One region of the Streptomyces sp. NPDC048441 genome, then DNA from elsewhere that is predicted to be linked to it. Evidence: riboswitches for the same ligand, from Rfam matches in the RefSeq annotation. Region 1 holds a riboswitch; the other holds the start of a gene.
What was found. Region 1 has a riboswitch for glycine ahead of gcvT (glycine cleavage system aminomethyltransferase GcvT). Riboswitches for the same ligand answer to the same signal wherever they lie in the genome.
Positions count from the first base shown of each region.

Region 2: another riboswitch for glycine. It lies ahead of gcvP (aminomethyl-transferring glycine dehydrogenase); the one in region 1 lies ahead of gcvT (glycine cleavage system aminomethyltransferase GcvT).

Region 1 is NZ_JBICXM010000020.1:103,110-108,813, reverse strand. Features, by position in the region: gene ACGFSB_RS35100 (L-serine ammonia-lyase) at 1-66, opposite strand, end outside; gene glyA (serine hydroxymethyltransferase) at 261-1,520, opposite strand; gene gcvH (glycine cleavage system protein GcvH) at 1,559-1,936, opposite strand; gene gcvT (glycine cleavage system aminomethyltransferase GcvT) at 2,059-3,192, opposite strand; glycine riboswitch at 3,355-3,460, opposite strand; gene ACGFSB_RS35080 (AAA family ATPase) at 3,630-4,316, shown strand; gene ACGFSB_RS35075 (enhanced serine sensitivity protein SseB) at 4,387-5,190, shown strand; gene ACGFSB_RS35070 (enhanced serine sensitivity protein SseB C-terminal domain-containing protein) at 5,310-5,704, shown strand, end outside.
Region 2 is NZ_JBICXM010000022.1:7,750-13,453, reverse strand. Features, by position in the region: gene gcvP (aminomethyl-transferring glycine dehydrogenase) at 1-2,250, opposite strand, end outside; glycine riboswitch at 2,448-2,545, opposite strand; gene ACGFSB_RS35880 (PRC-barrel domain-containing protein) at 2,711-3,091, shown strand; gene ACGFSB_RS35875 (DNA polymerase IV) at 3,143-4,570, opposite strand; gene ACGFSB_RS35870 (MerR family transcriptional regulator) at 4,645-5,268, opposite strand; gene ACGFSB_RS35865 (bifunctional nuclease family protein) at 5,451-5,704, opposite strand, start outside.

The DNA.
Region 1 (5,704 bases):
ACCGACCGTGTGGGAGCTGGACGGGCCGATGCCGATCGAGAACAGGTCGAAGACCGAGAGGGCCACGAGAAACTCCAAAGGTGGTTGGTAGACGCCGTTGTCTGCCGGGGTGGTGCAGAGAACTACGAAAAGAGCGATGAAAGAACTACGAAAAGATCTAGGAAAAGCGGGGTATGAACCGGGGCACCGCACTCACTGTCTGCACTGTCCAGTGTGCGCGGTGCCCCGAAGGTTTGTACGAAGGAAAGCGTACGAAAGTGCTACAGGTTGGGGTACAGCGGGTGCTTGTCCGCCAAGGCCGAGACCCGGGCCTTCAGGGACTCCGCGTCGAAGCCCGGCTTCAGCGCCTCGGCGATGATGTCGGCGACCTCACGGAAGTCGTCGTCCTGGAAGCCACGGGTCGCCAGCGCGGGCGTACCGATCCGCAGGCCCGAGGTCACCATCGGGGGACGCGGGTCGTTCGGGATCGCGTTGCGGTTGACCGTGATGCCGACCTCGTGGAGGCGGTCCTCGGCCTGCTGGCCGTCGAGCTCGGAGTTGCGCAGGTCCACCAGGACCAGGTGCACGTCCGTGCCGCCGGACAGGACGTCGACGCCGACGGCCTTCGCGTCGTCCTGCACCAGGCGCTCGGCCAGGATGCGGGCGCCGTCCAGGGTGCGCTGCTGGCGCTCCTTGAAGTCGTCCGTCGCCGCTACCTTGAAGGAGACGGCCTTCGCCGCGATCACGTGCTCCAGCGGGCCGCCCTGGAAGCCGGGGAAGACCGCGGAGTTCAGCTTCTTCGCGAACTCCTTGCTGCGGGCCAGGATGATGCCGCCGCGCGGGCCGCCGAGCGTCTTGTGCGTGGTGGAGGTGACCACGTCCGCGTACGGCACCGGGTTCGGGTGGAGACCCGCGGCGACGAGACCGGCGAAGTGCGCCATGTCGACCCACAGGTACGCGCCGACCTCGTCGGCGATCCGGCGGAACTCCGCGAAGTCCAGCTGGCGCGGGTAGGCGGACCAGCCCGCGATGATCACCTTCGGGCTGTTCTCCTTGGCCAGGCGCTCGACCTCGGCCATGTCGACAAGACCGGCCTCGTCGACGTGGTACGCGACCACGTTGAACTGCTTGCCGGAGAAGTTCAGGCGCATCCCGTGGGTGAGGTGGCCGCCGTGCGCCAGGTCCAGGCCGAGGATCGTGTCGCCGGGCTTGGCGATCGCGAAGAGGGCGGCCTGGTTGGCGGAGGCGCCGGAGTGCGGCTGGACGTTGGCGTACTCGGCGCCGAACAGGTCCTTGACCCGGTCGATGGCGATCTGCTCGGTGACGTCGACGTGCTCACAGCCGCCGTAGTAGCGGCGGCCGGGGTAGCCCTCGGCGTACTTGTTGGTGAGGACCGTGCCCTGGGCCTCCATGACGGCGACCGGAGCGAAGTTCTCCGAGGCGATCATTTCCAGGGTGGACTGCTGACGGTGGAGCTCGGCGTCGACGGCGGCGGCGACGTCCGGGTCCAGCTCGTGGAGAGGGGTGTTGAGAAGCGACATCAGGTGGTCCCTAAGGGTCTTTAGTTGCCGGAAGGCTCTTAGTTGCCTGCGAGCTCGGTGTATTCGGCCGCGGAGAGCAGGTCCTTCGGCTCCTCCGAGATCCGTACCTTGAACAGCCAGCCGCCCTCGAAGGGGGCGGAGTTCACCAGCGACGGGTCGTCCGCGACGTCCTGGTTCGCCTCGGTGACCTCACCGGTCACGGGGGAGTACAGGTCGCTGACGGACTTCGTCGACTCGAGCTCGCCGCAGGTCTCGCCCGCGGTCACGGTCTCGCCGACCTCAGGGAGCTGGGCGTAGACGACGTCACCGAGCGCGTTGGCCGCGAACTCCGTGATGCCGATCGTCGCCACACCGTCCTCGGTGGCCGAGAGCCACTCGTGCTCCTTGCTGTAACGCAGCTGCTGGGGGTTGCTCATGACCTGAATTCTCCTGTACGCGGGTGGGTGCTGCGGAACGGGAAAGATGTGCGTGGGGTCACTTCCGGGGTACCACGGGGGCGGAAGCGTCACCAGCGGGAGTCGCTACAGCGCTAGAAGTGTCACTTCTGGCGCTTGTAGAACGGCAGAGCCACGACCTCGTACGGCTCGTGCGTGCCGCGGATGTCGACGCCGACGCCCTCGGTGCCGGGGGGCGCGTGCTCCACGTCGACGTATGCGATCGCGATCGGCTTGCCGAGCGTCGGGGACGGGGCGCCGGATGTGACCTCGCCGATGACCTTGCCGTCGGCGACCACGGAGAAGCCCGCGCGCGGGACGCGGCGGCCTTCGGCGATCAGGCCCACCAGCTTGCGCGGGGGAGCGGTCTCGGCGCGCTCGGCGGCGGCCGCGAGCGCCGCGCGCCCCACGAAGGTGTCGGACTGCGAGGTCTTCTCGAACTTCACGACCCGGCCGAGACCCGCGTCGAACGGCGTCAGCTCCGCGGTCAGCTCGTGCCCGTACAGCGGCATACCCGCCTCGAGACGGAGCGTGTCGCGGCAGGAGAGCCCGGCGGGGACGAGGCCGACGGACTCGCCGGCCTCCATGAGCGCGTTCCAGAGCTTCTCGGCGTCGCCGGGCGCGACGAAGAGCTCGAAGCCGTCCTCGCCGGTGTAGCCGGTGCGGGCGATCAGCGCGGACACGCCCGCGACAGTGCCGGGCAGGCCCGCGTAGTACTTCAGGCCGTCCAGGTCCGCGTCCGTGACCGACTTCAGGATGCCGGGGGACTCGGGACCCTGGACGGCGAGCAGCGCGTACGCGTCGCGGTCGTCGCGGACCTCCACGTCGAAGCCGTCGGCGCGGGCGGTGAGCGCGTCGAGGACGACCTGCGCGTTCGAGGCGTTGGCGACGACCATGTATTCGGGGGCTTCGGGCTCGCCGAGCCGGTAGACGATCAGGTCGTCCAGGATCCCGCCGTCCTCGGCACAGATCATCGTGTAGCGGGCGCGGCCGACACCGACGGAGCCGATGTTGCCGACCAGCGAGAAGTTCAGGAAGTCCACGGCCGCCGGGCCGCTGACCGTGATCTCGCCCATGTGGGAGAGGTCGAAGAGACCGGCCTTGGTGCGGACGGCGATGTGCTCGTCGCGCTCGCTGGCGTAGCGGAGCGGCATGTCCCAGCCCGCGAAGTCGGTCATGGTCGCGCCGAGCGATCGATGCACGGCATCGAGAGCTGTCAGACGGGGGGCGGTACTCATATGTGGAACTCCCAGGGCATGACGGGCGAGGTCGATCCTCCCCATCTGTCATCGGAACCTGAGAGGTTCATCACGACCCGTCTGTATCAGTACGTCTGTATCAGGGGGTCGTGACTTGCACCTTGGGTGGAGCCGCCGGGGCGGCCCGCTTTTCAGATGTGCCTCGCCCGCGCGGTACGGGGCCTGAGAGATTCAAGGGAGGGACTTGCTCCTTCGGCGCCCCGGTGCGTCGTACGACGGCTACCGGGAACTCTCCCGCGCGGATTCAAGCGGCCTGTATGGAGTTTGCGCGCCCATCATTGCACGCGCCCGCGTCACAGGGCAGTGCAAGGCCCGCTGTGCTGTTCCGGGGAAACCCCGGGCCCGGCGCTGTTGTGCCGCATTACCTTCTCTTTACACTTGCCGGGGAAGCTGCGGGAAGCAGATACGTGACCGCTATGGGGAGGCCGATCACGGTGCGCAGGACGAGTTTCTACGCGACCAACACGGGGGTGGCCCTGCCCAAACAGGCCACCGCCCCCACCAGGGAGAGCTGCGGCCCCCTGCCCGCGGCCGTCGTCCGGGACCTGCGGCAGCGGACGGGTCACAGCCCGCACCGGCTGACGTTCGGCGCCGGCGACCTGATCGTCGTCTCCGGTCTGCCGGGCAGCGGCAAGTCCACGCTGATGCGCAGAGCCGTCGCGGGCCCGCGCATCGACTCGCAGGACACCCGCGACCGCTGGGCACTGCGTATGCCGCGCCTGCTGCCGTACGCGGTCTACCGCCCCCTGGTGCGCCTCGCGCACTACGCGGGCCTGCGCCGCGCCCTGCGCTCCGGCGACGGCGTCGTGGTGCACGACTGCGGCACCCAGGCGTGGGTGCGCCGCTGGCTGGCCCGGGAGGCCGCGCGGCGCGGCACGACGCTGCATCTGCTGCTGCTCGACGTGGAGCCGGACACCGCCATAGAGGGGCAGCTCGCGCGCGGCCGTGGCGTGTCGCGGTACGCCTTCGCGCGCCACCGCAGGACGGTCGGCCGCCTCGTCGGCGCCGCCGAGCGGGGCGATCTGCCGCGCGGCTGCGGCTCGGCGGTGCTCATCGACCGGACGGCGGCAGGGGTGCTGCGGGGGATCGGCTTCGGTGGTTGAGCCGTCCGTCACGTTAGGGTCGTGCCGCAGGCAGAGCGGGACCGAGCAGGGGTTAGCAGGGGTTAGAGAGATGGACATTCCGGCGCAGGCGCACGCCCATCCGTACGGGGGATGGCCGGGCAATGAACTCGAAGAGGTGCTCGCGGCATCCCTCGGCGCGCCCGGCGGGCCGCAGGTCTCCGCGGGGGCCCGCATCGTGGAGGTGCTCGGCCGCAGCCACCTCTGGATCCCGCTGCCGAACGGAGGGGCGCCGGACAGCGGCACCCTCGACCTGCCCACGCTGGAGATCGAAGGCCAGGCGTACGTCCCGGTCTTCAGCTCCGAGCAGCAGTTCCAACAGGCCACGGGCGGCCGGATGGGCTGCACCGTGGCCCCCGCGGTGGAGTTCGCGCGGGGCCTTCCCCCGCAGCTGGGCATCGCGGTCAACCCGGACGGCACGGTCGGTGTCCCGCTGCCGCCGCCCGCGGTCGCCGAGCTCTGCCGGGGCGGGCGCACCCCGCTCGACGGCCCCGCGAGCGGCGGTCGCGTACGCCTCTTCGAGCCGGACTGGCAGCACGACCCGGTGGACTTCCTGTCCGCCGCCGCCCGTGAGTTCGAGGCCATCGGGGTCGTCCTGAGCGCCCGCCGCTGCCTGGCCAGCGTCGAGGGCGAGGACCCCACGCTGTTCGTCGGCATCGAACTGGCCTCCTGGGAGGGCAACGCGCGCGACCTGCCGATGGAGGCCGTGGGCAGGGCGCTCGGGCACGCTCCGGTGCCGTGGCCGGTGAACCTCGTACTGCTCGATGTGGCCCAGGACCCGGTGGGGGACTGGATGCGGGAGCGGGTGCGGCCCTTCTTCGGGCAGAGCCCCGGGCGAGAGCACGGACATGTGTAGGTACGCGGGTGAGGGCGCCGTACGTCAAGTCGGTGTCAGGATCGCCGCTTAAGCTGGTTTCATGACCCGGGGCCATCAGGCGATCGGGTCAGCGGGTCATCGCGAAGGGGCGGTTAAGGGTGAGTGCGTCGGGCACGGCTGCGGCCGGGCAGGTCGAGCACATGCTGCGCCAGGTGACGCCGGGGCGCTACGACGCCTACGAGGCGCTCCTGCGGGCGCTCGCCGCCGACCAGCTCTGGATGCTGCTCTGGCACGGCCAGGCCGGATCCCCCGACGCCCAGTACGGGAACATGGAGGTCGAGGGCCTCGGGTACGCGCCGTGCGTGACCTCCGCCCAGGAGCTCTCCGCCAGTGGCTGGAACCGCTCGTACGAGGTGGTCAGCGGGCAGGACATCTCCCGCACCCTCTACCCCGACCACTACGGCCTCTGGCTCAACCCGCACGCGCCGGGCGGCGGCGTCGGCATCCCCTGGCTCGACCTGCGCCGCATCGCGTCCGGCCTCGACCTGGTGCC
Region 2 (5,704 bases), on a different contig from region 1:
GCCCGTCTCGGGACCCGCGGCGGGCTGCAGCGGGTGGTTGGGCAGGTACGGAGCGAGGTGCTCGCGCACACCGACCGGGCCGACGCCGGGGCCACCGCCGCCGTGCGGGATGCAGAAGGTCTTGTGCAGGTTCAGGTGCGAGACGTCGCCGCCGAACTTGCCCGGCTGGGCGAGGCCCACCAGGGCGTTGAGATTCGCCCCGTCGACGTACACCTGGCCGCCCGCCTCGTGCACCTGGGCACAGATGTCGGCGACGTGCTCCTCGAACACACCGTGCGTGGACGGGTAGGTGATCATGAGCACGGACAGCTCGTCGCGGTGCTTCTCGATCTTGGCGCGCAGGTCGTCGACGTCGATCTCGCCGTCGTGGCTCGTCTTCACGACGACGACCTTCATGCCGGCCATCACAGCGCTCGCGGCGTTCGTGCCGTGCGCGGAGGACGGGATGAGGCAGACGGTGCGCTGCTCGTCACCGTTGGCACGGTGGTAGCCGCGAACGGCGAGCAGTCCGGCCAGTTCACCCTGCGAACCGGCATTGGGCTGCAGCGACACCTTGTCGTACCCGGTGACCTCGGCGAGCCGCTCCTCCAGCTCACGGATGAGCGTCAGATAGCCCTGCGCCTGCTGGGCCGGGGCGAAGGGGTGCAGCTGGCCGAACTCGGGCCAGGTGACCGGCTCCATCTCCGTGGTGGCGTTGAGCTTCATGGTGCAGGAGCCCAGCGGGATCATGCCGCGGTCGAGCGCGTAGTCGCGGTCGGCCAGCTTGCGCAGGTAGCGCAGCATCGCGGTCTCGGAGCGGTACTGGTGGAAGACGGGGTGCGTCAGGTACTCGTCGGTGCGAAGGAGGCCGCCGGGGAGCGTGTCCTGGGTCTCCACGTCGAGCGCCTCGACGTCGGCCTCGACCCCGAACGCGGTCCAGATCGCGGTCAGTTGCGTACGCGTGGTGGTCTCGTCGCAGGCGAGGGACACCTGGTCGGCATCGATCTGGTGGATGTTGACGCCACCCTCGCGGGCGGCGGCGACCAGCTCCTCGGCCTTGCCGGGCACCCGCACGGTCAGCGTGTCGAAGTACGCGCCGTGCACGACCTCGACGCCACCGGCGGTGAGGCCCGCGGCGAGCAGCGTGGCGTAGCGATGGGTGCGCCGCGCAATGGACTTGAGCCCCTCCGGGCCGTGGTAGACGGCGTACATTCCGGCCATGACGGCGAGCAGCACCTGAGCCGTACAGATGTTGCTGGTGGCCTTCTCGCGGCGGATGTGCTGCTCACGGGTCTGCAGCGCGAGCCGGTAGGCCTTGTTGCCGTCGGCGTCGACGGAGACGCCCACGAGCCGCCCCGGCAGGCTGCGCGCGAACGACTCACGCACCGCCATGTAACCGGCGTGCGGCCCGCCGAAGCCCATCGGCACACCGAAGCGCTGCGTGGTCCCGACCGCGATGTCCGCGCCGAGCTCACCGGGCGAGGTGAGCAGCGTAAGGGCGAGCAGGTCGGCGGCGACGGAGACGATGGCACCGAGCTCGTGCGCCTGCTCGATGAGGGGCTTGATGTCGCGTACGGCACCGGAGGCACCCGGGTACTGGATCAGTACGCCGACGACACCGCGCTCCGCGACATCGGCCGGGATGCCGTCGCTCAGATCGGCGACGACGACCTCGACACCGGTCGGCTCGGCGCGCGTCTGAATGACGGCGATGGTCTGCGGGAGCGCATCGGCATCGACAAGGAAGACACCGTTCTTGACCTTGCCCATGCGCCGCGAAAGCGCCATGGCCTCGGCGGCGGCGGTGCCCTCGTCGAGCAGCGAGGCACCGGAGGTGGGCAGTCCGGTCAGCTCGGCGACGACGGTCTGGAAGTTGAGCAGCGCTTCGAGGCGGCCCTGTGAAATCTCCGGCTGATACGGCGTGTATGCGGTGTACCAGGCCGGGTTCTCCATGACGTTCCGCAGAATGACGGGCGGAGTGAAGGTCCCGTAGTAGCCGAGCCCGATCATGGAATCAAGTACTTCGTTACGGTCCGCGAGGGAGCGCAGCTCGGCGAGGACCTCGGCCTCGGTACGGGCTCCGGGGAGATTCAGCGCCTCGGCGTTCTTGATCACATCCGGCACCGCGGCGGCGGTCAGCTCGTCGAGCGAGCCGTATCCCACCTGCGCGAGCATCTTTGCCCGTGCTTCCACATCGGGACCGATATGCCGCTGCTCGAAGGGAATGCCCTGCTCGAGCTGGGAGAGCGGAATACGAGGGGTGGCGGTCATTGCGGAGGCCTCCTGGTCTGACGCGACCTGCGAGGGGCACCACGGCACGGGTGCCCGGACGGCCTCCCCCTCTGTCATGTCAACCTGAGAGCTTCACCGGGCCGCGCCCCGCGAGAGGCGCCGTCCCGGCTTTCACCGTCGGTGAGGATGGGTTCCGGACGTGCCCGCCCGACGCCCGCCCTACTTTCCAGAGTGACCTCGTCCGTGCGGTACAGGGGCCTGAGAGATTCCGGGGAGGAGTTGCTCCTTCGGCGCCTCCGATGTCACCACCGGAGAGCTCTCCCGCACGGGGTCAGCAGCCATGTGCCAGCCTACCAGCGAGGACCGCGCCCGATCCCTCGAGTGGCCGCTTGCCCCGATGTGCTCTTTCGTAGTGAATACGAACGAATAATGATGAGTTACGCCTCACTTCGATGAGTTACGCCTCACTTCGACAAGCCGCGACCAGTTGGAGGGCACCGTGCAGACCGACATCGATCCGCGCAACTTGATCGGCCGCAAGGCGTTCGACCGGGACGGGGCCAGGATCGGCACGATCGACGAGGTGTATCTCGACGACGCCACCGGCACCCCGGAGTGGGCGGCCATACGCACGGGCCTGTTCAGCCGGGACGCGTTCGTCCCCCTGGAGCCCAGCGAGCTCACGAGCGAGGGCACCCTGCGCATCCCCTTCGAGCGCGCCCTGATCAAGGACGCCCCCGACTTCGGCGTGGGCCGCCACCTCTCCCCCGAACAGGAACTCCAGCTCTACCACCACTACGGCCTCGACATCACACCCCCACAACCCACCACGCCCCCGGACCAGGACTTCGGCAAGATCGCGGGCCAGGAAGACACCTGACCCCACACCGCCGGGCGCCACCGTCCCAAAGGGGCTCCCAAGGAGGCACCGCTAACCCGACGGACACCGCTCCGCACTCTCCGCACCAGGGCCCGCAAGACCCTCCTCCGTGGGCTCCACCAGCGGCAACGGCTCCGCGGGAACAAGCTCGGCGTCGTCCACCCGGAAGGTCCGCACCCGCCCGGGAGGCGACACAGGCGTCTCGAACCGCACCGTCACCCGCCCTAGCCCACTCCCCTGCACCCAACCGTGCCCGTAGGCGGCATGGCGCACATCGTGCCCCGCGACCCACCGCCGCGCGGCAAGCGGCACCTCATCGACGGACGACTCCTCCACCGCCTGCGCAGTCTCCTGGGCCGCCTCCCCCACAGCCTCGCCCTCCCCCTGCTCAGAGCCCTCGGCCAGAGCCCGCGCCTGCGCGAAGAGATCCTCCTGCGTGTAGTCGGCAAGCCCCGTGACACCCACCCCCAGGAGCCGCACCCCTCCCGTGGTGTCCACGGACTCGAGGAGCCGCGCGGCAGCCTCCCGCACCACCCCGGCGTCGTCGGTGGGCCCACGGAGCGTCTCGGACCGTGTCAGCGTCGAGAAGTCGAACCGCCGCACCTTGAGCACGATGGTCCGCCCCGAGTGCCCCGCCGCCCGCAGCCGCTCCACACACCGGTCGGCGAGCCGCGCCACCTCGCCCCTGACCCGTACCCGGTCATGAATGTCCACGTCGTATGTGTCCTCGACGCTGACCGACTTGGTGTCCCGCTCGGCCACCACAGGCCGCTCGTCCCGTGCGAGCGCCATCGCGTACAGCGCGCTCCCGTGCGACTTCCCCACGAGCCGTACGAGCTCGTCCTCGCCCGCCCCGGCGATCTCCTCCACTGTCGTGATGCCGCCCCGCCGCAGATGGTCCCCGGTGGCGGGCCCGACACCGGGGAGTGTCCGCACCGACATCGGCCCGAGCAGGTCCCGCTCGGTTCCCGGCACTATCAGCCGCAGACCATCCGGCTTGGCCTCCTCCGAGGCGATCTTCGCCAGCATCTTGGAAGCGGCAAGCCCCACCGAACCCGTAAGCCCGGTCACCGTCTTGATGTCGACCCGCAGCCGCTCACCGACCACCCGCGCCGACGCCGCGTCGTCAGCGACACCCCCCGCCTCCAGGTCGACGAAGGCCTCATCCAGGCTGAGCGGCTCCACCAGTGGCGACAGCTCCCGCAGCAGCGCCATCACCTGCTCGCTGATCTCCCGGTAGAGCCCGAAGCGCGGCACCAGATAGGCGGCGTTCGGCGCAAGGCGTCGCGCCTGACCCATGGGCATCGCCGAGTGCACCCCGAACTTGCGCGCCTCGTACGAAGCCGTGGCCACCACGCCACGCGGCCCGAGTCCGCCCACCACCACGGCCTTCCCGCGCAGGCTCGGCTTCGCGGCCTGCTCGGCAGACGCGTAGAAGGCATCCATGTCGAGATGCAGAATCGTCGGCGCGGTTCTCACACCACTGATGCTGCCCTACGCCACTGACAACGCCCCGAAAACGCCGCCCGCACGGCCCGCGCCGCCCCGCTCGCTCACACGGCCCGGTTGCGCCGCCGCGCGAGCTCGTCGGCAGGGTTCTGCCTCAGAAGTGTCTCCCCGGTGTCGATCCGCTCCCCGTGCAGCTGCGAGAGCGCCGCTTCCACATCCCGCCACACGACACCCACAGCGATCCCGAAGACCCCCTGGCCGCCCTGGAGCAGATCGTGCACCTCGTCCGGCGATGTGCACTCGTAGACCGTCGCGCCGTCGCACATGAGCGTCATCCGCTCCAGATCCTGGAACCCCCGGTCGCGCAGATGCTGGACCGTGGTCCGGATGTTCTGCAGCGCCACCCCCGTGTCGAGGAAACGCTTCACGACCTTCAGGACCACGACGTCACGGAAGCTGTAGAGCCGCTGGGTCCCCGACCCGCCGGCGGACCGCACACTGGGCTCGACGAGGCCCGTACGGGCCCAGTAGTCGAGCTGTCGATACGTGATACCGGCGGCCGCACACGCGGTGGGCCCCCGATATCCGATCTGTTCCTGTTCGGACTGTCCGGACGTGGCGTCCCCGCTCCCCTGAACCGCCATCGGCCTCTTCGGAGAGGGACCGGCCACGCTGCTGTGAAGCGGATACGGCCCGCCCATCGCCGTACCGTCGCCGCTGCTTCTCACGCCGACCTCCGTCATTGACCTGCCTTCTCGACGGTAGGCAGTCACCAGGGGCTCGTCAACGATCGCCACACTAGGCACGCCGAGTGATAATCACCCTGAGGGTGGTTTGCCGTATCGCACCGCCGGGAACGGCTAGCCGAATGGTCCGCCGGGACCCTCCGGAAGCGACGGTCGGCGACGGCCTACTGGCTGTTCGTACCGAAGTCCTCGGGCGAGATCTGGTCGAGGAACTCGCGGAACTTCTCCACCTCGTCCTCCTGCTCGTCCGGGATGGCGATACCGGCATCGTCAAGGACACCGTCGCTGCCGTAGATCGGCGTTCCGGTGCGCAGTGCGAGCGCTATGGCGTCGGACGGTCTGGCACTCACCTCGACTCCACTGGCGAAGACCAGCTCCGCGTAGAAGACCCCTTCTCGGAGGTCCGTGATGCGCACCT